Regions from separate parts of the Proteus mirabilis HI4320 genome, predicted to be linked through region 3. Evidence: predicted binding sites of a transcription regulator. Region 3 holds the regulator's gene; each other region holds the start of a gene.
What was found. Region 3 encodes CRP, which controls carbon source genes, mostly activating them, when cyclic AMP is high. Its sites were predicted from a motif close to ATGTGANNNNNNTCACAT; they were not measured.
Positions count from the first base shown of each region.

Region 1: adhE (bifunctional acetaldehyde-CoA/alcohol dehydrogenase) is a predicted target of CRP. The motif match lies at 5,433-5,450, and genes of this name have one in related genera.
Region 2: glpT (glycerol-3-phosphate transporter) is a predicted target of CRP. The motif match lies at 1,651-1,668, and genes of this name have one in related genera.

Region 1 is NC_010554.1:1,568,067-1,578,388, forward strand. Features, by position in the region: gene PMI_RS07165 (ABC transporter substrate-binding protein) at 1-948, shown strand, start outside; gene PMI_RS07170 (ABC transporter permease) at 1,023-2,063, shown strand; gene PMI_RS07175 (ABC transporter permease) at 2,063-2,893, shown strand; gene PMI_RS07180 (ABC transporter ATP-binding protein) at 2,886-3,722, shown strand; gene PMI_RS07185 (ABC transporter ATP-binding protein) at 3,712-4,425, shown strand; gene PMI_RS07190 (YchE family NAAT transporter) at 4,518-5,162, opposite strand; gene adhE (bifunctional acetaldehyde-CoA/alcohol dehydrogenase) at 5,677-8,340, shown strand; gene PMI_RS07200 (thymidine kinase) at 9,517-10,113, opposite strand.
Region 2 is NC_010554.1:3,916,633-3,926,954, reverse strand. Features, by position in the region: gene glpA (anaerobic glycerol-3-phosphate dehydrogenase subunit A) at 1-1,500, opposite strand, end outside; gene glpT (glycerol-3-phosphate transporter) at 1,881-3,233, shown strand; gene glpQ (glycerophosphodiester phosphodiesterase) at 3,367-4,446, shown strand; gene epmA (elongation factor P--(R)-beta-lysine ligase) at 4,708-5,685, opposite strand; gene frdA (fumarate reductase (quinol) flavoprotein subunit) at 6,645-8,441, shown strand; gene PMI_RS17845 (succinate dehydrogenase/fumarate reductase iron-sulfur subunit) at 8,434-9,171, shown strand; gene frdC (fumarate reductase subunit FrdC) at 9,186-9,581, shown strand; gene frdD (fumarate reductase subunit FrdD) at 9,596-9,955, shown strand; gene sugE (quaternary ammonium compound efflux SMR transporter SugE) at 10,028-10,322, opposite strand, start outside.
Region 3 is NC_010554.1:3,087,381-3,097,702, forward strand. Features, by position in the region: gene PMI_RS13895 (methyl-accepting chemotaxis protein) at 1-1,048, opposite strand, end outside; gene PMI_RS13900 (SIS domain-containing protein) at 1,197-2,057, opposite strand; gene PMI_RS13905 (LysE family translocator) at 2,770-3,375, opposite strand; gene PMI_RS13910 (hydrolase) at 3,475-4,455, shown strand; gene PMI_RS13915 (YheU family protein) at 4,452-4,673, shown strand; gene PMI_RS13920 (phosphoribulokinase) at 4,747-5,616, shown strand; gene PMI_RS13925 (OsmC family protein) at 5,705-6,112, opposite strand; gene crp (cAMP-activated global transcriptional regulator CRP) at 6,425-7,057, shown strand; gene PMI_RS13935 (aspartate aminotransferase family protein) at 7,145-8,362, opposite strand; gene PMI_RS13940 (aminodeoxychorismate synthase component II) at 8,480-9,055, opposite strand; gene ppiA (peptidylprolyl isomerase A) at 9,428-10,000, opposite strand; gene yihA (ribosome biogenesis GTP-binding protein YihA/YsxC) at 10,275-10,322, shown strand, end outside.

The DNA.
Region 1 (10,322 bases), 1.5 Mb from region 3:
GCCTACAAACCTCGCCAAGCCATTGTGTTAGAAGCTAACCCTCTTTCACCGACCGGTGCGCCTAAGATAGCCAATATTATTATCAAAAATGTGCCCGATCCCGCTTCACGCCGTCTGTTAATTGAAAAAGGCGATGCGGATATTGCCCGTGACTTAGGTACAGACCAAACTGCAGCATTAGCAGGTAAACCGGGCATTCAAATTTTAAATATCCCTTCTGCTGAGCAAGTCTATATGGCGTTTAATACCGGTAGCGGAAATCCGCTTCTTAGCAATCCGGCATTTTGGCAAGCAGCGCGCTATTTGGTCGATTATAAAGGGATCACCAATGACTTAATGCGTGGGCAATATTTTATTCACCAAAGTTTCTTACCGGTGGGATTACCGGGGGCATTAGAAGATAATCCATTTAGTTTTGATCCGCAAAAAGCGAAAGATATCTTAGCAAAAGCAGGAATTACTCATGCACGTTTTACTCTCGATGTAGAAAACAAAGTTCCTTACATCACCGTTGCACAATCTATTCAAGCAAGCTTTGCACAAGCGGGTGTACAGGTTGATCTGTTACCTGCTGCCGGTAGTCAAGTTTATAGCCGAGTGAGAGCAAGGCAGCACCAAGCGGCGATCCGTTTTTGGATCCCCGACTATTTTGATGCTCACTCCAATGCTAGCGCTTTTGCCTATAATGACGGGCAATCAAATACCGTGGCTTGGTTAAATAATTGGAATATTCCTGAGTTAAGTAAACAAACACTCGTCGCCCTTAATGAAGCGGATAAGGCTAAACGTCAGTCCCTTTATACTGAAATGCAAAAAGAGCTACAACGCAGTTCACCTTACGTGTTTATCGACCAAGGCAAAAATCAGATTGTATTACGGGATAACGTGAAAGGTTATGCTCAAGGTCTAAATGCCGATATGGTCTATTACGACAAAGTCACTAAGTGATCATTTTCCTGCCGCCACTCACAATCATGTTATTGTGAGTGGTCTATTTTTTGCGATTTCAAGGCTGTTGCCGTATGAATACACTCACGATATCCACTCGCCTAAAAAGCCAGTTGTTTACCTTGGTTCAAGGTATATTGACATTGGCGCTAACACTTTTAGGGTTACTGGTTATTACTTTTACGCTTTCTGCGTTTTCCCCTGTTGATCCTGTTTTACAAATTGTTGGTGATCACGCCAGTATTGAAACTTATAATCAAGTAAAACATGAGTTAGGGTTAGATTTACCCATCTACATGCAATTTTTCCACTATGTAGAAGCACTATTGCAAGGAAATTTAGGTACGGCGACGTCAACGGGTCAACCGGTATTTGATGATTTAATCGCCACCTTTCCAGCCACTTTGGAATTAGCCACTGTCGCCTTAGTCATTGGCGCTAGTTTGGGGATTTTATTTGGTGTGTTATGTGCGCGTTTTGTTGGCACCCCCTTTGATTTTACCTTACGCTTTTTAACGCTATTAGGTAGCTCAGTCCCTATTTTCTGGTTAGGTTTGATATTACTCCTTATTTTTTATGCCACATTGCAATGGACAGCAGGCCCAGGACGTTTGGATGATATTTATCAATTTACCATTGAGCCTGTAACCGGCTTTGCCTTGATTGACACTCTACTGGCAGGTGATAAAGATGCCTTTCTAAACGCCCTATCACATCTCATATTACCGGTTTCTCTGCTAGCCTATTTTGCGCTGGCATCTATTACCCGTTTAACACGCTCTGCCTGTTTAAATGAGATGAATAAAGAGTACGTCACTCTCGCCAGAGCAAAAGGGATTGGCGAATTACGTCTCTTATTTACCCATGTATTACCTAATATTCGCGGTGTGTTGATGACCATTATCGCCTTGTCTTATACAGGGATGTTAGAAGGTGCCGTATTAACAGAAACGGTATTTTCTTGGCCGGGGATTGGTCGTTATCTCACAACGGCTCTCTTTGCGGGTGATACCACCGCAATTATGGGGGGCACACTTGTTATTGGTCTATGTTTTGTGCTGATTAATAATATGACAGATATCGTTATTCGTTTGACTGATCCGAGGTTACGCTAATGTCACTCTCCTTTTTAACAAAAATAGCGCGTTCACCTTCAGCGTTTATCGGTCTGTCATTGTTGCTTCTTCTGCTACTAATTGCCATTTTTGCCCCTTGGCTAGCGCCTTATGATCCAAATTGGCAACACGCTGCACAACGCTTATTAGCCCCCAATGCTGCACACTGGTTAGGTACTGATAGTTATGGTCGCGATATTCTTTCACGCTTAATTTATGGTACACGCCCAATGTTAGGTTTGGTGGGTCTTGTTGCCTTGATAACACTACCATTAGGGCTATTTATTGGCATTTTATCCGGTTATTACGGCGGTTGGACAGAGCGGATTTTAATGCGTTTTACCGACATCATTATGTCTATGCCCTCCTTAATTTTAGCCTTTGCCTTTGTCGCCATGTTAGGGCCGGGATTACTTAACGGTGCATTAGCCCTTGCACTTACAGCATGGCCGGCTTATGCCCGCCAAGCCCGTAGTGAAATTCAACACTTACGTAATAGTGATTACCTTGCAGCCGCTGAAATGATGGGAATTAACGGTATTAGACTATTATGGGGGCATATTCTTCCTTTATGTTTACCGTCTGCCATTGTACGTTTAGCCCTTAATTTAGCGGTGATCATTCTTGCTGCAGCAGGTTTAGGTTTCCTTGGGCTAGGTGCTCGCCCTCCCATGGCGGAATGGGGAGCAATGATTGCCGAAGGGATGCCCGTTATTTTTGATCAGTGGTGGGTGGCCGCTATTCCGGGTACGGCAATTTTAATCAGTAGCCTTGCTTTTAACTTATTGGGTGATGGATTACGCGATGTATTAGGAGAAAGCCATGAATAAAGCCCCTTTAATCGAAGTCGATAATCTGTGTATTGATTTTCCACGTGCTAGAGTGGTGAATAATGTCTCCTTTCAGTTAGGACAAGAGCGGTTAGCGCTGGTGGGTGAATCTGGTTCAGGAAAATCGATGACGGCACGCTCATTAATGGGCTTAGTGCGTAAGCCGGGCAAAGTTTCTGCTGATAAATTGCATTTTATGGGGGACGATCTCCTCGCTTATTCTCCTAAGCAATGGAACCAGTTACGAGGAAAAACAATATCAATGGTATTACAAGATCCTCGTTATGCATTAAACCCAGTGAAAACCATTTATCAGCAAGTAGAAGAAACGGTAAAACTCCATCAAAAATTATCCCATAAAGATCAACATGCATTAATTACTGAAACTTTGCTTTCCGTGGGATTACCGGAACAGAGTATTTCTCGCTACCCCGGTGAATTATCGGGCGGTATGGGACAACGCGCGATGATCGCTATTGCGCTGATTAATAACCCAACGGTACTGATTGCGGATGAGCCAACTTCCGCACTAGATGCACAGCTACGACATCAAATATTAGAACTTATCATTACCCAATGCGCACAACGAGATATGGCTTTGTTGTTAATTAGCCATGATCTACCTTTAGTGGCTGAATATTGTGATCGTGTTATGGTCATGTATCAAGGGGAGCAAGTGGATGAACTTGAGGCAAAAGCATTACCTCAAGCCACACATCCATACACCCGCACCTTATGGACCTGTCGCCCTAATGCGAGTACCTATGGCACACAATTACCGGTATTAGATAGAACACTGAATTTTAAAGGTACACCTTATGCTAATTGATATTCATCATTTACGCGTTCAATTTGAACAAAATAGACAGATTAAGCAGGTGGTAAAAGGTGTCAATCTACAAGTTAAACAAGGCGAAACCTTTAGTTTAATTGGTCGTTCTGGTTGCGGTAAATCAACTGTATTACGGGTTATAGCCGGATTATTACATCATTGGCAAGGGGATATTAAGTTGTTAGGGCAAGCAATTAAGCCACAGCAACGCTTTCAAGGTAAGTTACGCCGTAACATACAGATGGTGTTTCAAGATCCCTATGCTTCATTACACCCTCAACATCGGATAGAACGAGCATTTATTGAGCCGTTAAAAATTCATCATATTGCTTATGATAAAACAACAATAACCTCAGCGTTAGAGCAAGTCGGTTTAGAAGGCGATATTGCTTATCGTTATCCACATCAACTATCAGGTGGACAACGTCAACGTGTGGCTATAGCCAGAGCATTACTGTTGCAACCACAGTTGTTATTATTAGATGAGCCAACCTCTGCACTGGATATGTCGGTACAAGCAGAAATTTTAAATCTGCTTAATACCTTAAAAAAACAGCATAACATGACTTACCTTTTGGTCAGCCATGATGCAGATGTTATTGCACATATGTCGGATAGCGCAGCGCTAATGGAAGAGGGTCAATTGACTTGCTATTATGATAGAAAAGCGCTTTCTCAAGGGCTTCATCGTCTTGATTAATTAAAAATAGCCACAAAAAAGATAACAAAGAGAGAAATGATAAGAGCAGTATTAAATATCAATACTGCTCTATTGGTAATATTACACTGTGCTTATACTAATAATCCCGGAAAAATAGAACGTAACCCAGTGACAATAAATTCAATACCTAACGACATCAACAATAACCCCATAATACGCGTGACAACGTTGATACCGGTTTGACCTAAGTATTTAACTAATAAAGTGGCACTACGAAACAGTAACCAACAACAAAAAGCAAAAAAGATACTGGTCGCAGCAAGACCTAAGAAATTAGTCACCCCTTCCCAACGTGAACTCCAAACAATACAGGAGCTAATTGCGCCAGGACCTGCCATCAATGGCAATGCTAAAGGCACCACCGCAACACTGCTACGTACTGCTGATTCATTTTTTTCTTGGTTATTTTGTTTATCTTCTCCTAAGCGCCCATTTATCATGGTCATTGCGATTGTCACTATCAGCATCCCCCCAGCGATACGAAATGAGTCAATAGAGATGCCAAAAATACTCAGTATCGAATCACCTATTAATAGGGAAATAACCAAAATAATCGCAACGGAGCCATTGGCAATTAAGTTTGTTTTATTACGTCCTGCATCCGTTTGATAACTCGTCATACTGATAAATACAGGCAAGATCCCTATCGGGTTTACAATAGCAAAAAGACCGACAAAAAATTTAATATAACCGGATAAATCCAGCAGTGCCCCCATGAAAAGCCCCTTCTTGGCTAATAAACATGCGAATTATGCTCTAAAAGATAGAGTAACTCCAAAAAATGCGCGTTACTTTAAATCAATAAACCAGTTAATTCTATTACTTAACATTATTTTGGCTAAATTTTTCGCTAGTAAACAACCATAACTCCAGTGATTTAATTTTATATCCTAGAGAGTCTTACAACAAAAAAATAGTCCATTTATTTTTGTAATTAATTATCATTACCATTTAAACACTTGCTGAAAGGTGTCAGCTTGCTATTATTGTGATGTAGATCACTTTAATTAATTAGAAAGATGATAAGCTGTCATCATTCAGAAAAAGGAGATCTTTTTAAAATATATTTGTATTTGTTATTGTTTTTTCTTAGCTTTTTAAGCAAATTAGAGCTTCTAATAATAATGACTTAAATAAGTATAGAAATTTTGATTTGAGCTATTCTTATTTAGTGATGATTTTACCGGCTAATTTGCTTAAAAAGTTTAACATTTTATCAGGAGTCTCTTTATGTCTGTAACTAACGTTACTGAACTCAATGATCTGGTTGCTCGTGTAAAAAAAGCTCAGCTTGAATTTGCTAACTTTTCTCAAGAAAAAGTTGACGCAATTTTTCGTGCTGCTGCATTAGCTGCCGCTGACGCCCGTATTCCTCTTGCAAAATTAGCTGTTGAAGAGTCTGGCATGGGTATCGTTGAAGATAAAGTGATCAAAAACCACTTTGCTTCAGAATATATCTACAATGCGTATAAGGACGAAAAAACCTGCGGTATTTTGTCTGAAGATTTAACCTACGGTACTATCACTATTGCTGAACCTATCGGTATTATCTGTGGTATCGTGCCAACAACTAACCCTACTTCTACCGCTATTTTTAAAGCATTAATCAGCTTAAAAACACGCAACGGTATTATTTTCTCTCCTCATCCACGGGCGAAATTAGCCACAAACCGTGCGGCTGAAATTGTGTTAAACGCTGCAATCGCCGCGGGTGCACCAAAAGATATTATCGGCTGGATCGATGAACCTTCAGTGGCATTATCCAATGCATTAATGCACCATGATGATATTAACCTGATCTTAGCAACAGGTGGCCCAGGAATGGTAAAAGCCGCTTACAGTTCAGGTAAACCTGCTATCGGTGTTGGTGCGGGTAATACTCCTGTTGTTATTGATGACTCAGCAGACATTAAACGTGCAGTTGCTTCTATTTTGATGTCAAAAACCTTTGATAATGGGGTTATTTGTGCTTCAGAGCAATCTGTTATCGTCGTAGACAGTATCTATAAACAAGTTCGTGAACGTTTCGCCACTCACGGCGGCTACATGTTAACCGGTAAAGAGTTAAAAGCTGTTCAAGATATTATCTTAAAAGATGGTAACTTGAATGCGGCCATCGTTGGTCAACCGGCAGTGAAAATCGCAGAAATGGCCGGTATTGAAGTGCCTGTTAACACTAAGATTTTAATTGGTGAAGTTAAAGAAACTACTGATGCAGAACCTTTTGCTCACGAAAAACTATCGCCTCTGTTAGCAATGTACCATGCACAAAACTTTGAAGATGCGGTACATAAAGCAGAAAAATTAGTTGAAATGGGCGGTATTGGTCATACTTCTTGTTTATATACCGATCAAGACAACTGTCCTGAACATGTTGCCTACTTTGGCGACAAAATGAAAACGTCCCGTATTTTAATCAATACACCGGCATCACAAGGGGGTATTGGTGACTTATACAACTTTAAACTCGCTCCTTCTCTCACTTTAGGCTGTGGCTCATGGGGTGGTAACTCCATTTCTGAGAACGTAGGGCCAAAACACCTTATCAACACTAAAACCGTGGCGAAAAGAGCAGAAAATATGTTGTGGCACAAACTTCCTAAATCAATTTATTTCCGCCGTGGTTGCTTACCTATTGCACTGGAAGAGATTGCAACTGATGGTAAAAAACGCGCATTTATCGTTACAGACAGTTTCTTATTCAACAACGGTTACGTTGATGAAGTGACCAATGTACTGAAAAAATTTGGTGTTGAAACGGAAGTTTTCTTTGAAGTTGAAGCAGATCCCACATTAAGTGTCGTACGCAAAGGTGCAGAGCAGATGAACAGCTTTAAACCTGATGTGATCATCGCATTAGGTGGCGGTTCACCAATGGATGCGGCTAAGATTATGTGGGTAATGTATGAACACCCAGAAACACACTTCGAAGAATTAGCATTACGCTTTATGGATATCCGTAAACGTATTTATAAATTCCCGAAAATGGGTGTGAAGGCTCAAATGGTAGCAATTACCACAACATCAGGTACAGGCTCTGAAGTTACACCATTTGCTGTTGTGACTGATGATGAAACAGGCCAAAAATATCCATTAGCAGACTACGCATTAACGCCAGATATGGCGATTGTAGATGCCAATCTGGTGATGAATATGCCAAAATCACTCTGTGCTTTTGGTGGTTTAGATGCGGTGACTCACGCATTAGAAGCTTATGTTTCTGTATTAGCCAATGAGTATTCTGATGGTCAGGCACTGCAAGCTCTGAAATTGCTGAAAGAATATCTGCCAGCAAGCTATCATGAAGGTGCTAAAAATCCGGTTGCTCGTGAGCGTGTCCACAATGCAGCCACCATCGCAGGTATTGCATTTGCTAACGCCTTCTTAGGGGTTTGTCACTCAATGGCGCATAAATTAGGCTCTGAATTCCATATTCCTCATGGTCTTGCCAATGCGTTATTAATTTCTAACGTTATTCGTTATAACGCGAATGATAACCCAACAAAACAGACTGCATTTAGCCAATATGACCGTCCACAAGCACGTCGTCGTTATGCTGAAATTGCTGATCACTTAGAACTGTCTGCTCCTGGTGATCGCACAGCCGCTAAGATTGAAAAACTGTTAGCTTGGTTAGAAGAGATGAAATCTTCATTAGGTATCCCTGCTTCTATCCGTGAGGCGGGCGTACAAGAAAGTGATTTCTTAGCGAAAGTGGATAAATTATCAGAAGATGCGTTTGATGATCAGTGTACCGGTGCTAACCCACGTTATCCGCTGATCTCTGAGTTAAAACAACTGTTATTAGATTCTTACTACGGTCGCGAATTTAACGAGCACCCTGTTGCTGAGGTAAAAGAAGCGAAGCCTGCGAAAAAAAGCAGTAAGAAATAATAGCGCTATCTCTGTATTAACAGATTAGCCTTCAATCTTCGATGATTGCTTTACTATAAAACCAGCCACAAGGCTGGTTTTATTTTGTCTATCAATGGATAACAATAATGTTCTAATCCCCTTATCTCTCAATTTATTTTTCTTCCTTGTATTTAATATGACGTCCAGCAAGATAGATGAGAGAGCCGCCTTGTGATTATCACTTTTAGGTATACGTTGCTAAAACAGCACCAATCGCCCTCTCCCTCATTTTTATCAACATCCATCTCTTTATTCAGCTTAACCGTGATTAAGCGCTTAACGTGCTTTACAGCGCCTTGATATCTGATTACCTAGAAATGAAAACGCTAAAATTTCTCATTGAGTTAAACCACACGACACAATTATTCTTATGATAAGGTTTATCACACAAAAATGAGAGTTGAGCAAAAGTAGGCACTATTAATGTAATAAAATGAGGTGCTTATTTTTTAATAAGCACTTTTTACCGCAACACCATAAAAAAGAGAAATATCAAAAGATTTTGATCTATCGAAGAAAGGAATAAACTTATAAAAATAAAATTTCAATAAAATATTATCGAACTCACTTTTGCTTATTAAGCAGTATATAACATTCAAAGTAGGGGCTATTTGTATATTTTTTATCTAATAAATACTACTTTAGTGGTAATTCACATGTTTATATTTGGTCTATTAAGCACAGTTTCCTCTTTTTTACTCATAACCAATATGAATATTTAGATATAAACATTTCACCTGAGCCATTAAATGGTTGAAATATTTTTTCACTCACAAGCATTTTTTCTCTTCTTTATTCAGTTTTATTAAACTATAAATAATGGCGAAGTATCAAATGTCATCATCTTAGAACATTTGTAAAAATCAATATCTACATCACAAAACAAAGAACCTACGTATATCTGATTACCTTTTTATTGATTAAAGATAATGAAACGGAGAAAACGAATAAATGTTTCTAGAAAAAAACTAACATTTTTTTACATTATTGATGCTATTTTCAGTTATGAATTATAAAATACAGTAAATATAAAACGTAACTTCTAAAAATAGATAACCTTTTTTTAGTATAACAAGAGATAACATTTATTTAGACGATTATATTTCCCCCCCTCTATTCCCGCACCAATTAACAATAGAGAAGAGGAATTTTGCATTATAACTGTTCAATTCGTCCTTTTAACGTAGCCTCTGTATAATGTTTGCGGCACACTGAAACATATTTTTCATTACCACCTATTTCCACTTGTGCGCCGTCTGAAAGTACTTTCCCATTTGCCGCTAAGCGTAATACTTTATTTGCTTTACGCCCGCAGTAACAAACTGTTTTAAGCTCAACGAGCTTGTCAGCCCATGCAAGCAAATAAGCACTACCAGTAAATAATTCACCTCTAAAATCCGTTCTTAAGCCATAGGTTAAAACGGGTATATCATAACTATCGGTAATTTCACAAAGTTGCTCTACATGTGCTTTAGTCAAAAATTGGCATTCATCAATCAAAACACAATGAATAGGCTCTTTATTATTTTCAGCTAAAATAGCATCACGAATATTCATATCATCACTGAAAAGCAATGCATCAGCACTTAACCCTATCCTTGAGGTTACTTTTCCCTTGGCAAAACGTGTGTCTATCGCTGCCGTAAAAATCAAAGTTCGCATTCCTCGCTCATTATAGTTATAAGAAGACTGCAATAAAGATGTTGATTTTCCGGCATTCATAGCTGAATAATAAAAGTAAAGCTGAGCCATCAGCTCTCTCCTTAAATAGTGTGTATTATCGCGGGAAGCAGTTTAACATAAACAAACGAGAAGTTATCAACGACAACTATTTATAGCCTTTATTTCTATAAAAGATATAGCGAAAAAAGCGCAGGATCACTGATGAGGCAAATTTTTTGTTTAAAAAATAAATAGCCTTAATAGGTACTTAACATATTAACCCCGCCTTTGATATACAG
Region 2 (10,322 bases), 830 kb from region 3:
GGCAAGTTGTTGTTCGGAGCCATGAGGCGTTGTGACTTGTAAACGATTTAATAATCCTGCTGCGCGACAAGCACATAACTCACCTTGGCAAGTTCCCATTCCCACACGAGTACGACGGCGTAAATCAAGCAAATTATTCACGGTTAAAGAATTCACTGCATAACGAACTTCACCGGCCGTGACCGCTTCACATTCACACACTAAGCTTTTATCAATACGCTCATTACTCAATAGTTTATTGGCTAAATCGCCATGACGATAAACCGCTGAGCCTCGAATTGGCGCCGGTAACGACACCACACTACGCAATGCTTGCTCTGCCGATTGGCGAGAGCCAGGCAATGGCTCTTCAGCCGTGGTACATTTTGCTGAAATATTTAATTTCTCACAGATCTTGTTTGTGGCCCATTCAGCCATTAATCGGTAAGTCATTAATTTACCACCGGTTATGGTGATAAAGCCCTCGAGTCCATCCCGTTGTGCGTGGTCAAGTAATACAATACCGCGGCTTACATTACGGCCAGAAGGATCATCGTCGCTGGCCACTAAAGGACGTACACCGGCATAAGCACGTAAAATACGGGTTTGAGCCAGTTTAGGTGCCAGCATCGAACCTTCGCGGATCAGGATATCAACCTCTTCAGGGGTAACATACATATTGTCGATTTCATCATAAGGAACGCGAGTTGAGGTGGTTCCTATTAATGAGATGGTATCGCCAGGCACTAAAATATCGGCATCCGCAGGCTTACGACAGCGGTTGATCACCATATTATTGATACGGTGTCCTAAAATCAGTAATGCCCCTTTTGCTGGGAACATGCGGACTTTTAAATCACCATATTCTGCAATTTTTTGTCCCCATATTCCTCCGGCATTGGCCACTATTTGTGCGCGGATCTCATACATATTTTTAGATTGATGATCATAAACACGTACACCTTTCACACGGTCGCCTTCACGGATCAAGCCCATCACTTCATGATAAGTGAGTACTTGCGCACCATGTTCACGTGCATCTAACATATTGGCCGCCGTTAAGCGGAAAGGATCAACCGTACCATCAGGTACTTTAACCGCACCAATAAGATTAGGATTCACCGAAGGCTCTAAGCGAATAGCTTCTTCAGGTGAAATGGCTTGAGCATCAATACCTGCCGCTTGGCAAGATTGAATAAAGGTTTGTTGGAATTCTAACGAATCTTCAGGGAGAGTAATAAAAAGGCCATCCGTTTTTTCAACACAATGACGAGCGACCCGTTTTAAGATCATGTTTTCTTCTATACACTCACGCGCTGATTCCGGATCGGTCACTGCATAGCGTGCGCCACTATGTAATAAACCATGGTTTCGACCGGTTGCACCGGTTGCGATATCGTGTCTTTCCAGTAGGATACAGCGTAATCCACGACGAGCACAGTCTCTTGCCATGCCTGCCCCCGTAGCTCCACCGCCGATAATAATGACATCTGTTTCTGTCACTGGTGAACCGCTCATCATAGAGATGCCCTCTCACATTACATTCAGCAAACGCTTAATTATTCTTTAACGTTAATTATAGTGTATAAGATACACAAAAAATGTGGTTAATGTTTGATAATGAGCAAAAACGAAAGAGAAACGCTCATGAGTGAAAAATTAAAACGACATATGTGATACTAATCACAAATTATTTACCAGAAAGTGTTTCATAAAGTTAACATATCACTCAAAATTACACATCTTGAAAAATTATTCGACAACTGAGTATTACTTCACAGTAAATTTGCTTCAACAAGTTTACTATTACGTTCGTTAAAGAAAATTTTTTGATTACTTTGTTGTTCGTTTTGTCATTGTTTAATATCAACATATTAAAATAAAAGCCATCGGAGGCTAATATGTTAAGTCTGTTTAGACCTGCGCCACATAAAGCGCGTCTGCCAAAGGAACAGATAGATCCTGTCTATCGCCGTTTACGTTGGCAAATCTTTATGGGGATTTTCTTTGGTTACGCTGCTTATTATTTAGTAAGGAAAAACTTCGCTTTAGCAATGCCTTACCTCGTAGAAGAGGGATTCTCTAAAGGGGATCTGGGTTTTGCTTTATCAGGGATCTCGATTGCTTACGGTTTCTCTAAGTTTATCATGGGGTCATTCTCTGACCGTGCTAACCCGCGTTACTTCTTACCCGCAGGTCTTATTCTTGCATCCATTGTGATGTTAATTATGGGCTTTGTGCCATGGGCAACTTCGAGCATTATGATCATGTTCGTGCTGTTGTTCCTGTGTGGTTGGTTCCAAGGTATGGGTTGGCCTCCTTGTGGACGTACCATGGTTCACTGGTGGTCACAAAAAGAGCGTGGCGGTATCGTCTCTATTTGGAACTGTGCTCATAACGTCGGTGGTGGTTTACCGCCATTGCTGTTCCTGTTAGGTATGGCATGGTTTAACGACTGGAAAGCAGCATTATATATGCCAGCATTCGCGGCTATTTTAGTCGCGATGATTGCGTTTGCATTAATGCGCGATACACCACAATCTTGTGGTCTACCTCCTATCGAAGAATATAAAAACGATTATCCACCTGATTATAAAGAAACAGACGAACAAGAACTGACAGCAAAAGAAATCTTTATGAAGTATGTTTTCCCTAACAAACTTCTGTGGATGATTGCAATTGCTAACGTATTTGTTTACTTACTTCGTTACGGCGTATTGGACTGGTCTCCAACTTATCTTCGCGAAGTCAAAGATTTCGCCATGGATAAATCCTCATGGGCATACTTCTTATATGAATACGCAGGTATTCCAGGCACACTGCTGTGTGGTTGGATGTCAGATAAAGTGTTCAAAGGTAACCGTGGTGCAACTGGGGTATTCTTTATGACCTTAGTAACCATTGCCACTATCGTATTCTGGATGAACCCAGCAGGTAACCCGAATATTGATATGGCATGTATGTTAATCATTGGTTTCTTAATCTATGGTCCTGTTATGCTAATTGGTCTGCACGCCCTTGAATTAGCGCCGAAAAAAGCTGCGGGTACCGCAGCAGGCTTCACCGGTCTATTCGGTTACTTAGGGGGTTCTGTTGCGGCAAGTGCTATCGTAGGTTATACCGTTGACTACTTCGGTTGGGACGGTGGCTTTATGGTCATGATCGGCGGTAGTGTATTATCTGTTGTGTTATTACTTATCGTGATGATAAATGAAACCAAACACAAACGTGAAATGTCACAGAAGTATGAATAATCATTAACTGATTATTTATGAAATTGATTAAATCTCATCTCTAAAAATCAAGCCACATCAACTTTCTGATGTGGCTTTTTTATTGCCAACTGTACATAGCTTTATTGTACGAAAATGAAAATGGAGCAACTTTATGAGTACACCTTTCAAACTGAAACCGTTAGTGGCGGGCGTTCTTTTAACTCTATCTTTAAGTACAATCGCACAAGCAGCAAGCGATAAAGTAGTGATTGCCCATCGTGGTGCCAGCGGTTATTTACCTGAACACACCTTACCTGCCAAAGCACTCGCCTATGCACAAGGTGCCGATTATCTAGAACAAGATCTGGTGATGACAAAAGATAACCAACTGGTTGTCTTGCATGATCACTATCTCGATCGTGTCACCGATGTTGCTGAACGCTATCCAGACAGAGCAAGAAAAGATGGCCGTTACTATGCTATCGATTTTACTCTTGATGAGATCAAAGGACTGAAATTTACCGAAGGTTTCGATATTGTTGACGGTAAAAAAGTCCAAAGTTATCCAAATCGTTTCCCAATGGGAAAATCCGATTTTCGCATCCACACTTTCCAAGAAGAAATTGAGTTTATCCAAGGCTTAAACAAATCAACAGGACAAGATATTGGTATTTATCCTGAGATCAAAGCACCTTGGTTTCATGAACAAGAAGGGAAAGACATTACTAAAAAAGTTCTCGAAGTCTTAAAACAGTATGGCTATACCCAAAAGAGCGATAATGTTTATCTACAATCCTTTGATCCTAACGATCTAAAACGCATTAAAACAGAATTGATGCCACAAATGGGGATGGATTTAAAACTGGTTCAGTTAATCGCTTATACCGATTGGAATGAGACATATGAAAAACAACCAGATGGCACATGGACAAACTACAGTTATGACTGGATGTTTAAACCTGGCGCCATGAAAGAAATTGCGACTTATGCTGATGGCATTGGCCCTGATTATCATATGTTAGTAGAAGAAGACTCAACACCAGATAAAATCACCTTAACCGGTATGGCTGCCGATGCTCATGCCAACAAGTTAACCATTCATCCATTTACGGTACGAGTGGATAAACTACCTAAATATGCCAAAGATGGCGATCAGCTTTATGACATTATTTATAACCAAGCGGGTGCCGAAGGGGTATTTACTGATTTCCCTGATTTAGGGGTTAAGTTCTTACAAAAACAAGCTAAATAACCTTTATTTCTGTTATCCTGCTCTTATCAATAAAGGGCAGGATAATTTCCCTTGAGTTGCTCTGCTACTCTCACCGTGTCTCATAGTGAAAATCGCTCCGATTATCCATACGCTTTACTCGTTTGTTATCACAGTATATTGTGTTTTAGGCTAATTTTATGCTCGTTTAAATGCTCGTTTACCAATTTTTCGTATTTTTCCATATTATTCATATTAAAAAAGAGAGCCTAAACTCTCTTTTTAATCTGATTAGCAAATAAATTATGCTCTATAAACAGGGAAGGCAATCACATCACTAATACGCTCAACACCGAGTGCGAGCATAATCAGGCGATCAACGCCTAAAGCAACCCCAGAACATTCAGGTAATCCAGCTTCAAGCGCAGCTAAAAAACGCTCATCAATAGGCTGTTCAGGTAATCCCATGGCAACACGTTGACGATTATCACGTTCAAAACGAAGACGTTGCTCTTTAGCATCCGTTAATTCACGAAAACCATTTGCTAACTCGACACCTTTAAAATAGACCTCAAATCGCTCTGCAACACGATGATCTTCTGAGCTAATTTCAGCAAGGGAAGCTTGTGAAGCAGGAAAATGATAGATAAAGGTTGGTTTTTCAAGACCAATATGAGGCTCTACACCTGACACAAAAAGTAATTGCAGTAGCGTATCTCTATTTTCTTCTGTGTCAGCAATATTTGATAAATCAAGCTTTGCCGCAACCTCACGTAACTTTTCTTTATCTGCAGATAAAGGGTCGATATCGAGATAGCGCAAAAAGGCTTGTTGATATGAGAGCGATTCAGACGCTTCACAATCAAGCACTTCTTGTAATAAATCATCGACTTCATTCATCAACCGGTACATATCAAAACAAGGTCGATACCATTCAAGCATCGTAAATTCCGGATTATGATATCTACCGGCTTCCTCGTTACGGAAGCAACGCCCCATTTGATAAATTGGCCCACTGTTTGCCGCTAATAGACGCTTCATATGGTATTCAGGACTGGTCATTAAATATAACTTTAGCCCTTGAGAAGCACCTGGCCCCACAAATTGGGTTTCAAATGGGCATAGATGAATATCGGTAACGGTAGCCTGACTCATCATCGGTGTTTCAACTTCTAAAACACCACGATCAGCGAAAAAACGCCTAATATTACTGACAATTTTCGCCTTTTTCAGTAAGTTGGCGATTGAGGCGCTTGGCTGCCAATCCGCGATTTCACTCATGAACGAAAAACTCCAACAGAAAACAAAGCGTGCAGTTTACTCGCATCCTCTTCAACAGACAAATTTCTTCCAGAAAAGATGTACCATATTTTCATTCCCACCAATTATATTGATTAAATATCGACAAACATATAAATGCAATCAATACAATTCTACAAATCATCTACTTTTTTGCGTTTTTTCGTCACTAGCAATAGCACGTCTATCCCAAGCCAATAACGATAACAACTTTTTATGCCACTAATAGCGCAACGGTGTATCAAAAATAAAAATTAGAATAATTCTCTTTCTCAACCGAGTTCAACAATAAACTCATATTTTTCTTATATAAAATAAGTCTATTTTTTATCAATTTTAAGCACTATTTAATATTTAGCGCCGTTAAGTTTGATGGCTATTATAATCTTTAAGAGATTTTATTAATATTTTATTAACAATTAATAAGACAAATCGATTTGTTTTAGATAAATAGTAAAAGTTTATTTTAACTATTTGTTTATATTTTTATTAAATTATATTAAAACAGCTTAAAGATAATTTATTTTACCTTAAAAATCAGTCAATAACAAAAAACCATTGTTCTTTGTAATTCAAATTATCTATACTTTAAAAACGAATTATTCATTGCTAACTTTATTTTTATTTTAGAATTAAATATTTTATTTTATGCTCAAGTTTATCTGGTTAATTATTAGTAAAACCGAGAATTCTTGGTGTAGATCACACTTTTTTTGTGAAATACGGGAAAACCATCATTCATATCAAATTTCCGTACCTTACATTTCGTTATACTAAAATTACAGTCAATGATAATAACGATGTTATCAAGCGTAGTCACAAGGCAGTGAAACATTTTCGTTACGGATAGCTTAAAAAAATAGCATTACTAAATTAATAATGTCAGTGAATTGAATTCTAGACAATTATTCCAATTTTCACTTGAACAATGGAGAAGCGCAGTGCAAACCTTTAATGCCGATATAGCGATAATCGGAGCCGGGGGCGCAGGCTTACGAGCAGCAATTGCTGCAGCGGAAGCAAATCCTCAACTGAAAATTGCTCTGATCTCAAAAGTTTACCCTATGCGTAGCCACACTGTGGCAGCAGAAGGCGGATCAGCAGCAGTGACTCAGGCTCACGACTCCTACGACTTTCACTTCAATGATACCGTTTCTGGCGGTGACTGGTTGTGTGAGCAGGATGTCGTTGATTACTTCGTTGAGCATTGTCCAACAGAGATGACTCAACTAGAACTCTGGGGCTGTCCTTGGAGCCGTAAAGAAGACGGGTCAGTCAACGTCCGACGTTTTGGTGGGATGAAAATCGAACGGACTTGGTTCGCCGCCGATAAAACCGGCTTCCACATGTTACACACCCTGTTCCAAACCTCTTTAAAATACCCACAAATTCAACGTTTCGATGAACATTTCGTTCTCGATATCCTTGTTGATGAAGGCCACGCTCGTGGTGTTGTTGCTATTAATATGATGGAAGGGACGAAAGTTCAAATTCGTGCTAATGCTGTCATTATGGCAACAGGTGGCGCAGGTCGCGTTTATCGCTTTAATACTAATGGCGGTATCGTTACAGGTGATGGTATGGGGATAGCCTTACGTCATGGCGTGCCACTGCGTGATATGGAATTTGTGCAATATCACCCAACTGGTTTACCGGGCTCAGGTATTCTGATGACCGAAGGTTGCCGTGGTGAAGGGGGTATTCTGGTCAATAAAGATGGTTACCGTTATCTACAAGATTATGGCCTAGGACCAGAAACACCATTAGGTAAACCCGAAAATAAATATATGGAATTAGGTCCTCGCGATAAAGTTTCTCAAGCATTCTGGCATGAGTGGCGCGCGGGTCGTACCATTAAAACTCACCGTGGTGATGTCGTGCATCTTGATTTACGTCATCTGGGTGCGAAAAAACTTCATGAACGTTTACCATTCATTTGTGAACTGGCAAAAGCGTATGTGGGTGTTGATCCAGTTAATGAACCTATTCCAGTTCGTCCAACTGCACACTACACCATGGGTGGTATCGAGACTAATCAGCGCACAGAAACACGTATTAAAGGTCTGTTTGCGGTGGGTGAGTGTTCATCTGTCGGCTTACATGGCGCTAACCGTTTAGGTTCTAACTCACTGGCTGAACTTGTAGTATTTGGTCGTCTTGCTGGGGAAGAAGCCGTTCGTCGTGCCCAAGAAGCAACCCCTGCTAACGCATCAGCATTAGATGCACAAACTCGTGACATCGAAGACAATCTGAAAAAACTGATGAACCAAAAAGGTTCTGAAAATTGGGCTCAGATCCGCGATGAAATGGGTGAAGCCATGGAAGAAGGTTGCGGTATCTATCGTACACCTGAATTAATGCAAAAAACCATTGATAAACTGACTGAACTAAAAGAACGTTTTAAACACGTAGAAATTAAAGATACCAGTAGCGTCTTTAATACTGATTTACTGTATAAAATTGAGCTTGGCTTTGGTTTAGATGTCGCTGAATGTATGGCGCATTCTGCATTCAATCGTAAAGAGTCTCGTGGTGCACACCAACGTCTTGACGAAGGTTGTACTGAGCGTGATGACGTGAACTTCCTTAAACACACTCTGGCATTCTATAACCCAGAAGGTGCACCGCGTTTAGAATATAGCGATGTGAAGATCACCAAATCTGCTCCTGCTAAACGTGTCTATGGTGGTGAAGCGACTGCACAAGACAAGCAGAATAAGGAGAAAGCGAATGGCTGATGACATGAAGCACGTTAAGATGGAAGTCATGCGCTATAACCCCGAAACGGATGATGCGCCTCATTTCGTCACTTATGATGTGCCTTACGATGAGCAAACCTCATTATTGGATGCATTGGGTTATATTAAAGATAACTTAGCGCCAGATCTGTCTTACCGTTGGTCTTGCCGTATGGCGATTTGTGGCTCTTGCGGCATGATGGTTAACCGAGTCCCAAAACTGGCTTGTAAAACCTTTATGCGTGACTACCCAAATGGGGTGAGAATCGAAGCGTTAGGTAACTTCCCTGTCGAGCGCGACCTTGTCGTCGATATGACTCACTTTATTGAAAGCTTAGAAGCGATTAAACCTTACATTTTAGGAAATGATCGTAAGCCTTCAGAAGGTCCAAATAAACAGACTCCTGCTCAAATGGCGAAATACCACCAATTCTCTGGTTGTATCAACTGTGGTTTATGCTATGCAGCATGTCCTCAGTTTGGTTTAAATCCTGAGTTTATTGGTCCTGCAGCGATTACGTTAGCACAACGTTACAATACCGATAGCCGTGACCATGGGGCTAAAGAGCGTATGCCTCAATTAAATGGTGAGAATGGCGTCTGGTCTTGTACTTTCGTGGGCTACTGCTCTGAAGTCTGTCCAAAACATGTGGATCCTGCTGCGGCTATTCAGCAGGGTAAAGCAGCCAGTGCGCAAGACTTTGTCATTGCCATGCTGAAACCACGTTAAGGAGGAAACAAGACATGACAACAAAACGTAAGCCTTATGTTCGTGGTATGCAGCCAAACTGGTGGACGAAACTCGGTTTCTATCGTTTCTACATCACCCGTGAAGGAACTTGTCTACCACAACTTTGGTTCAGTCTGGTTGTACTGTTCGGTGTATTTGCACTGAAAAATGGACCAGAAAGTTGGGCGGGATTCGTTGGATTCCTAAGTAACCCAATAGTGATGCTGATTAATATTGTGACCCTTATCGCAACGGTATTCCATACGGCCACTTGGTTTAAGCTTGCACCGAAAGCCGTTAATATCGTCGTTAAAGATGAAAAATTACCACAAGAGCCTATCGTTCGTGGTTTATGGGGTCTAACCATCGTCGTGACTGTCGTTATTCTGGCAGTGGCGCTAATTGTTTAACCCAGGAGGAAATAATGAATCAGAATCAACTTCCTAAGCGCTCTGATGAACCTATTTTCTGGGGATTATTTGGTGCAGGTGGTATGTGGAGTGCGATTGTCTCTCCAGCAATTATTATCCTGCTCGGTATTCTAATCCCGATGGGTATTGCGCCAGAAGCATTTACTTACGATCGTATCATGGCATTTAGCCAAGGTTTTATTGGTCGTATTTTCTTACTGCTAATGATTATTCTGCCAGTTTGGTGTGCATTACACCGTATTCACCATACGTTGCACGATTTTAAAGTGCATGTACCTGCTAGTAATTGGGTATTTTATGGTGCTGCAGCAATTATTAGTGTTATCGCAATTATTGGTGTTTTTACACTATAATCGCTTGATAAATAAAATTAAAGCCACTCATTGAGTGGCTTTTTTTATCGCTAAACTGCGTGAATATAAAAATTAGCTCGCCAATTTCAAACCAATAATACCGAAAACAATCATCGCTAAACTCAATAAACGATAAATATTGGCGGATTCACCAAAAACGATAATACCAAAGATAGCCGTACCAACGGCACCAATACCGGTCCAAATGGCGTAAGCCGTACCCGCAGGTAAGCCTTTCATCGCATACGATAACATCCCCATACTCACGATCATCGCACTGATCGTAATAATACTTGGTGTTAAACGGGTAAAACCATGAGTGTATTTAAGACCAACCGCCCACACAATTTCTAATAGGCCAGCGACA
Region 3 (10,322 bases):
CCATCGTATGCACAATAGTATCCATTGCTGTTCCGCCTTGTATTGCTGCCTTGCAAGTCATATTAGATAAATTATTAGCCTGCCCTGCCGTTTCACTATTATTACTCACCGCTGTGGTTAATTGATTCATGGTTGACGCAGTAGTCTCAACATGACTTGCAGTTTGTTCAGTCCTCGTATAGAGATCACGATTCCCCGCTGCTAATTGATCACAAGAAAAAGCAACTTGATGGATTTGATGACTGACATCGTTCACAAGCCAACGAAACATCCGCCCTAATTGGTTTACAGAACGTTGAGTCATACCAATTTCATCAATACGATCAAGATAATCAACGTTGTGTTCATCACCTGTAGCCACCCGATTAGCATGTTTATTAAGGATCATAATCGGCTTCACTACTTGAAAATAAAAAATTCGCTCATTGGCTATCAATAGTGAAAGTAAGATAGCGGTATGAATGAATAAACCCCAACCATTTAAACCAGCAAACCAAACACTTAATAATATAAAAGGAAATGGTAATAAGAGAAGTAAGCGTACACGCTGCTTTAGTGAGAGTGTTTGTTTCCATGAGCGCCAACTTTTCCAGCCCTTATAAATGAATACCCCCTTAGAAAAAGTGTGAGAGGGATATTTACCTTGGTTAAAAGCGGCATACAGTGCTGCGGCTTGTTCTACTTCTTCTTTTTTTGCCGCCGTCCTCACTGACATAAAACTTTGAATTTTACCTTGACGAATAATAGGGGTGACATTAGCCCTTACCCAATAATGATCGCCATTTTTGCGCCTATTTTTAACTATTCCCGTCCAAACCTCCCCCTGTTTTAATGTTTTCCACATGTCTCTAAATACATCAGCAGGAATATCTGGATGTCTGACAATATTATGGGGTTGCCCCATTAACTCTTGTGCTGAAAAACCACTGACTTCAACAAAATCCTCATTAGCATAAATAATATTGCCATTAACATCGGTTGTTGACATCAGTGTTGCGTTTTCAGCTACCGGATATTCTCGCTGTGTCACCGGTTGATTGTTACGCATTAGTTACTCTCCTCGTCATTGAAATGAGATATCTCAATAAAAAAACACGTGCTAAATAACTAACGTTTCGGCTACAAAGAGAATAACTTTAGAAATAAGTATAAATATTAACTTTTAAATATTAAAAATTTGAATCAGTTCAAATAAATTAATCATCCAGACTATTAATTAGTGCTTGAGAGCTTAATACTAAAGCCTTCGCATTTTCATCACGCTTCTTTAATAATGCCATAAAGATAAGATCGGTAATGGTGTTTTGTGCAGTGCGAGAAGAAATAGCAGCACTACGCCACTCACCTTCATCAGCAATAGTTTCTAATATATAATCGGCCATCAGACCTAGTGGTGAATGTTTTTCTCCTGTGATCGCTATAATTTTAGCACCTTGTTTTTTAGCCACAGATGCAGCGACCAGCATATCTTTTCTTTTGCCACTGTAAGAGATCACAATTTGTAAATCCCGAGGGCTTAACATCTGAGCAACAGAAATTTGTACATGGTGATCAGTTTCAATTAAAGTCGTAATACCTATTTTCTGTAATTTATAACTTAAATCTCTGGCAACTAAACCTGATCCACCAATACCTATAATTTGTACCCGAGAGGCGTCATCAATCTGTTGGATCACTTGTTCAAACTGGTGATAATTAATTTGACGTGTGGTATCCCGAATTGAATTATTTTTTTCTTGTGCTAATTTCTGCGCAATAACAACCAGGCTATCCTCTGAGTCTATTTGGTTATGTAATATGCTGGAGTTTTTTTCTGAATTAGCATTTTTTCGGCCTAAATCTTCACTGATAGCCAGCTTTAAAGAAGGAAATCCTTTAAATCCTATCTTTTGACTAAATTTCACTATTGCTGATTGGCTGACTCCCATAATTTCGGCTAATTGCTGTGATGATAAAGTCACGATTTTTTCAGGGTGTTCTAAAATATAATCCGCTATTTTACGTTGATTTGTCGCCATCCCTGGTTTTATCCACGCTATCTTCGTTAATGTAGGCATAATGACATAATCCACTTAAATTATACTATTTTTATAATGATTTAATTATTAACAAATTTAATTGTATTAAATAATTAATTATTGATGGTAAAGTGAATAAAAAACATCATCTACTCAATAGAAAATGTTAATAATATTAACAATACCTTTATAATAATTCTGTTTATGATTTTATCTAAAATTTTACGTATAAGCACATCTATTTTTAAACGAATTATAAATAATGCTTAAATTTTTTTTAGTTTTTTGAAATAATTTATTCCTTAATATCACTGCAGATAAAATTCCATTAAATATCAATATATAGCATAATAAAAATTTTTTATCCCATTGATAAATAATCATAAAATTAATGTTAATAAAAATAAACAACCAATAAACACTCAACAACTATGGTCAATCAAACGGAATAAATAATTCCTTGTCACAGCTACGATTAAAATTAAAGATAAAATAATCAAGAAATACACAAAACAACACTTTAATCATACTTAATATTATTAATAGATAATCATCAACAACGGTAATAAATAATTATGTGTAATGTGTGATTAAATAACATATTTGGGTATAATAATAATCGTAGAAAATGACTCAACATAGCTAAATTAGCTAATTAAACGCAATACAACAAAACAAGAGACTAACTAAACTAAAAAAAATATTATTTACAACAATAAAAAGAAATTAAATCATTTATTTTAGCCTATATTTATTCAATCCAAATCAATGGAATACACATGGCGGTTAATATCCCCATTATAATATTAAATGAGAACCATGCTCGTCTGCTTTGTAAAAAACGACTGATAAATGTTCCACCTAAAATCCATACCATACCAGCGATAAAATTAACCAACAACATCACAACACTAATCACACCAATCGATCCCAAATAACCATCACCGGCTAAACTAAAACTTCCTACGGCGCCTAGCCCCATCATCCAAGCTTTTGGATTTAAAAATTGCAATAATCCACCTTGAAACGCCGTCACTGTTTGGGGCACTTTACTTGAAATATCTAATCGTTGATAAGAAGCGGTTGCTGTTTTCCAAGCTAACCAACAAAGATAAATGCTACCAATAATCTTTAAACCGATATGCAATGCGGGATAAATAATCAATAATGTCGCAATACCAAACGCAGAGCTAAGTAATACACATTGCATTCCGACGATAATGCCTGCCATCAACGTTAAAGAGCGTTTTAAACCAACATGAGCCCCCGAAGAGGTTAATAGTAAATTATTAGGTCCGGGCGTAATAGCTGCAATAAAAAGGAAAACGCTCAACGAAACAACTAGGCTATTTGTCATAGTGAAATGCTCAAAGATGTGACAGATGTTTTATTTTCACCGAAAATAGCAGTATGTTATTTAGCAAACAAGCATTAATTCATTTTAATAAACGGAACTATGTCTCAATATTTTGATCCAATACCTTGGGCTAAGAATCCCCATTTACAGACACTTTTGCCTCGAATAGTGCGAAGAACGCCACTATTAACGCCTTATTGGCAACGGCTTAATTTGCCTGATAATGATTTTGTCGACTTAGCATGGAGTGAAGAACCCAAAACAGCGCAACATAAGCCCCGTTTAGTTATCTTTCATGGTTTGGAAGGTAACTTTAATAGCCCTTATGTTCACGGCATGCTAGCCGCGGCGAAAGCGCGAGGATGGCTAGGTGTTGTCATGCATTTTCGAGGCTGCAGTGGCGAACCCAATCGGCAAAAACGCATTTATCATTCTGGTGAAACAGAAGATGCCCGCTATTTTCTGAATTGGTTAAAAGAGCAATTTGGCGAACAACCAACCGCAGCGGTAGGTTACTCTTTAGGAGGCAATATGCTGGCCTATTATCTTGCCGAAAGTGGTGAAAATGCGGTATTAGATGCCGCTGTTATTGTGTCCGCACCTTTGATGTTAGAACCTTGCTCAACCAAAATAGAGCGAGGATTTTCGCGCTTCTATCAATGGTATTTACTGAAAGGGTTAAAACGCAATGCAACTCGCAAATTGATCCGCTATCCCCAATCGTTACCTATTAGTCTATTAACCATTAAATCCATTAAAAAGTTACGTCAATTTGATGATCTGATCACGGCAAAAATTCACGGTTTCAAAGACGCCCTTGATTATTATCGTCAATGTAGCGCTCTCCCTTTACTCAATCAGATCAAAAAAAATACACTTATCATTCACGCCAAAGATGATCCCTTTATGTCTACAGAAGTGATACCTGATATCACAACATTACCCAAAAATATTGAATACCAATTAACAGAATTTGGTGGGCATGTAGGTTTTGTTAGTGGAAAACTCTCTAAGCCTGTAATGTGGCTTGAAAAACGTATCCCCGACTGGCTATCAACCTATTTGGAGAAAGTAAAATGATCATCCCTTGGCAAGAACTATCAACCGAAACGCTAGATAACTTGATTGAAAGTTTCGTTTTACGAGAAGGGACTGATTATGGTATGCAAGAGAAAACGCTTGAACAGAAAGTTGCCGACGTAAAAAAACAACTCGTCTCGGGTGAGGCCGTGTTAGTGTGGTCTGAGCTTCATGAAAGCGTCAACATTATGCCAGCTGCACAGTTTCGCCCTGATTGATCTTACCTAAGTTGGCACTATCACATCACATTTAACAATAAGGTATAGCCCTTATTTTGAAAAGGAACATGATATGTCAATCAAACACCCTATTATTGCTGTTACTGGTTCAAGTGGTGCAGGTACTACTACAACCAGCCAAGCTTTTCGTAAAATATTTCAGCAACTCAACGCCCATGCAGCCTCTATTGAAGGGGATAGTTTTCACCGTTATACACGCCCTGAAATGGATATGGCCATTAGAAAAGCGAAAGAGCAAGGACGGCATATCAGCTATTTTGGCCCTGAAGCCAATGACTTTAATTTATTAAGTTCAACCCTAAGTCACTATAGCCAAACAGGGCAAGGGCAATTTCGCAAATATCTTCATTCTTATGATGAAGCAACCCCTTATAACCAATTACCCGGGACATTTACACCTTGGGAAGCATTGCCAGAAAAAACAGATATTTTATTTTATGAGGGATTGCATGGTGGAGTCGTTACCGATCAACATAATGTCGCTCAACACGTTGACCTATTAGTCGGTGTTGTGCCTATTGTTAACCTTGAATGGATACAAAAATTAATTAGAGACACCACAGAGCGCGGGCACTCTCAAGAAGCGGTGAGAGATTCTGTGGTACGTTCGATGGATGATTATATCAGTTACATCATTCCACAGTTTTCTCGCACTCATATCAATTTCCAACGCGTTCCTACGGTGGATACCTCTAATCCCTTCTCAGCTAAAGCTATTCCAACACTGGATGAAAGTTTTATTGTTATTCGCTTTCGTGGCTTAACGGATATCGATTTCCCCTATCTATTGGCAATGTTGCATGGTTCATTTATGTCGACTATCAATACTATTGTTGTTCCAGGAGGGAAATTAGGCTTAGCGATGGAATTAATCATGGCACCACTGGTGAAGAAATTATTGAATGGTGAAAAAATTAGCTAAAATAGATATGTTATTTGTGACGAAAATAATATCCCCGTATTTTAGGGATATTATTTTATATATTAAAATTTATTTTAAAATATCAAATTTATTCAGGATCTTTAATTTCAAAAGAGTGCGTAATATTGGCCGCTTTTCCTAACATTAAAGAAACAGAGCAATATTTTTCTGCTGATAATTGTACAGCTCGCTCAACAATTTTATCTGTCAACGCTTTACCGGAAACAATGAAATGTAAATTAATATCAGTAAATAAACGAGGTGCCTCTTCACGACGTTTTGATGTTAATTTCACTTCACAATCAGTGACTTGGTGGCGACCTTTACGTAAGATACTCACCACATCAATAGCACTACAACCACCCGCAGCAATTAATACCATTTCCATCGGACTAGGCGCTTTATCACCTGAATTACCATCCATCATAACTTGATGGCCGGAAGATGATTCGCCAACAAAAGATAAATCTTCAACCCATTTAACACGTGCTTCCATTTTATTTTTCCCCTAAATACAACTGAGACTAAAAGAGTACATTCTCATAATTCAACTAGCAATTAGCAAATAGGTTTATTATGCTGACTGCGTAAAACGAGACTTAATGCGTTAACTGTGTTAAAAACAATATCTGCTTGATGATAGTGGTTAAGATCAATGCATTATTTTCTCATTTATTATAATCTATTCCTTATTAACTTTCCGAATTCTCAGGAAGTTAATCGGTAAAGATAGGATTTTAAGCACGCTGTATCAAAAGGGTGTCAATCCGTTTTGAAAGGCTGCATTAACGTACAGAGGATAACGCGAATGGTTCTCGGCAAGCCGCAAACAGACCCGACTCTTGAATGGTTTTTGTCACACTGCCATATTCACAAATATCCATCCAAGAGCACGCTGATCCACCAAGGTGAAAAAGCGGAAACACTTTATTATATTGTTAAAGGTTCCGTGGCTGTTCTTATTAAAGATGAAGAAGGAAAAGAGATGATCCTTTCCTACCTAAACCAAGGTGACTTCATCGGTGAACTTGGATTATTTGAAGAAGATCAAGAACGTAGTGCATGGGTTAGAGCAAAAACAGCCTGTGAAGTAGCAGAAATTTCCTATAAAAAATTCCGCCAATTAATTCAGGTCAATCCTGACATTCTGATGCGCCTTTCCGCTCAAATGGCGAATAGATTACAAACCACATCAGAAAAAGTAGGTAACCTTGCTTTCCTTGATGTAACAGGTCGTATTGCACAAACTTTATTAAATTTAGCTAAACAACCTGATGCAATGACGCATCCTGATGGCATGCAAATTAAAATTACACGTCAGGAAATCGGTCAAATTGTAGGTTGTTCACGTGAAACTGTAGGCCGTATTTTAAAAATGCTGGAAGATCAAAACCTCATTTCAGCACACGGTAAAACTATCGTTGTTTACGGTACTCGTTAAGTTGCATTGAAAACAGCCCATTTAACTGATGGACAGTGATTATTTTGTATGAAGCCCCATCGCAATGATGGGGTTTTACATTTGAATTCACTCTGCTTTTACAAACTCATCAAGCGCTTTTCGTAACGCATTCATGCCCTCTTGTAACTCTTCGAGGGTAATAATCAGCGATGGTGTAAAGCGTATTACATCAGCCCCGGCATTTAATATCATTAAGCCATGCTTAGAGGCCAGTGCAAGTAACTCTTTTGCTTTACCTGCATACAGTGGTGCTAACTGCGCGCCAATTAATAAGCCTTGTCCACGAATTTGAGAAAACACAGCATAAGTTTGGTTTATCGCCTGCAATTCATCCACTATCCAACGATGACGCTCACTGACACCTTCTAATACCGCCTGAGTGTTGATTAAATCAAAAGCAGCATTGCCTACTGCACAGGCTAATGGGTTCCCCCCATAAGTCGTACCATGTGTTCCTACCCCCATTACCGAAGCGATATCCTCGGTGGTTAACATCGCACTGAGAGGAAAACCACTACCTAATGCTTTGGCACTGGTAATAATATCGGGCTGTATATCATAGTGCATATAAGCAAATAGTTTGCCGGTTCGCCCCATACCCGTTTGTACTTCATCAAGAATTAATAGCGCTTGATGCTTATCACATAGTGTACGTAAGCCATGCATAAACTCCGCTGTCGCCGGTGTCACTCCGCCCTCACCTTGGATAGGCTCCAGTATTACGGCACAAGTATGAGAGTCAATCACGGCTTTTACAGCATCAAGAGAGTTAAAAGGGACATGTATAATATCCGCAGGTTTAGGACCAAAACCATCCGCATATTTAGGTTGTCCCCCAACAGAGACTGTAAAAAATGTTCTACCATGAAAGGCGTGGTGGAAGGCAATTATCTTCGTTTTATAAGGATTATGACGGGTAATAGCGTAATGTCGTGCTAATTTAAGTGCGGCTTCATTCGCTTCTGCCCCAGAATTGGCAAAAAAGACACGTTCAGCAAAAGTATGTTGGATTAATTTCTGAGCTAAACATAATGCCGGCTCATTAGTAAACACATTACTTACATGCCAAAGCTTCTCACTTTGCTCTTGCAGTGCTTTATTCAATAGTGGATGCGCATGCCCAAGCGCTAGAACAGCAATACCACCAGCAAAATCAATATAGGATTTTCCCTGTTGATCCCAAACACGGCTACCTTGCCCTTTAACAGGAATAAAATCTGCTGGTGAATAAATTGGCAACATTACCTGATCGTAAGTTGCCCTATTAATACGTTGATTTATCATTACCCCACCTGACCGACATTTAGCTATACAATGAAAATATAATCACTAAATATGAATAAAAAATCAAATAAGGTTTGATATAAAAGTGGATAATGACGCTAAATTTTCATTATCCAATTAATATTTAAGAAAATTATTTAATAACTCATGCCCTTGTTCACTCAGAATACTTTCAGGATGAAATTGCACACCTTCAATGGGTAAAGTACGATGACGTATCCCCATAATTTCATCAACATTCCCGTCATGTTGGCTCCATGCTGTAACCTCAAAAGGGACAGGCAAGGTTGTCGCATCAATCACTAAAGAGTGATAACGGGTAACGCTTAAAGGTCGATTAAGCCCTTTAAACACCCCTTGCTGATTATGGTGTATTAATGAATTTTTGCCATGCATCACTTCACGGGCTCTGATAACGGATGCACCAAAAGCTTGCCCAATCGCCTGATGACCAAGGCAAACACCTAAAATAGGTATTTCCCCGGCAAATCGCTGTATCGCCTCAAGAGAGATCCCTGCTTCATCTGGCGTGCAAGGTCCCGGAGAGATAACAAGATGTGATGGCATCATCTTTTCTATCTCTTTAAGCCCAATCTCATCATTACGTTTAACAACAACCTCCGCCCCCAGTTCACAAAAATACTGGTAAAGGTTGTAGGTAAACGAGTCGTAATTATCAATAAGTAACAGCATATTAGCTTATCCGACTGATTTTATTATCATTATCTGTTTTAATGCTATTTTGAAACCGTTATATCCCTGACAAAATAGCTCGTTATTCAACCGACCTGGATACAACGAAGCCGATTATCATAGCACAGGTGTAAAATATAAATAGTAAGTAAGAAAAGCTGTTGATTTATTGCGCAATAACAATAATGACGGTGATTATTCATCAATTAAGAGATAAATAAAGCAAACAAGCGCGGTACTAGAAGATCATATGTCAAAAACAAAGATCAGAAATAATTTTTTTGATCGACAATATCCAGAATGTGAGAACGCATTCTGGATATCTGTTCATTGACTGGCTTAGGCTAGAGAAGTGTCTAACCTAATCACCCATTATTCTTTAACCACCTCAGCGGATAAAATCGTCACGGTTTTAACGGGTACATTTTGGTAAGGACCAATATTGCGGGTTTGCACTTGTGAAATTTTATCGACAACATCCATGCCTTTCACTACTTTACCAAACACCGCATAACCAAAATCACGTTGACCGTGATCTAAAAAGGCATTATCAGCAACATTAATAAAGAATTGGCTTGTGGCACTGTCTTTATCTGATGTACGAGCCATTGCAATGGTGCCTTTTAAGTTACGTAAGCCATTATCAGCCTCATTCTTAATCGGCTCTCGTGTCTGCTTTTGTTGCAAATCTGCCGTAAATCCCCCACCTTGGATCATAAATCCGGGGATCACTCGATGAAAAGTGGTCCCGTTATAGTAACCATCTTCGACATACTGAATAAAATTTTTCGTTGTGATAGGGGCTTTTTTATTATCCAGTGACAGTTCAATATTGCCTTCAGATGTGACTAATTTAACAAAGGTCTCTCCCGTTGCAGCCATTGCAAGGCTTGTGGTTGTCAAGGTGCAAGCGGTAACGAGAGTGACAAAAAAACGTTTTAACATGCAGGGATCCTTTACTTTAATAGTCTACAACTTACTTAATATGCAGCGATTTTAATTCGCTGGGGCAAATAGTGCCAATCATTTACCTTTATTTACGCACAATAAACGCATTTACATCATAACAGGGTAAATTTTCATGTTTAATTACTGTTATAAGTCGCTAAATTACGCCAAAATAGAGGGAATAGTTAATTAATCGATTTTCGATTCTCTATGCAAAACTCATCTTAGTATGCATGAGGAAGCGCATTATTTCAGAGAGGCTTATACCATAATGACCCAATTTAATTACCAAAAAGCACATTTCATTATCAGTGCACCT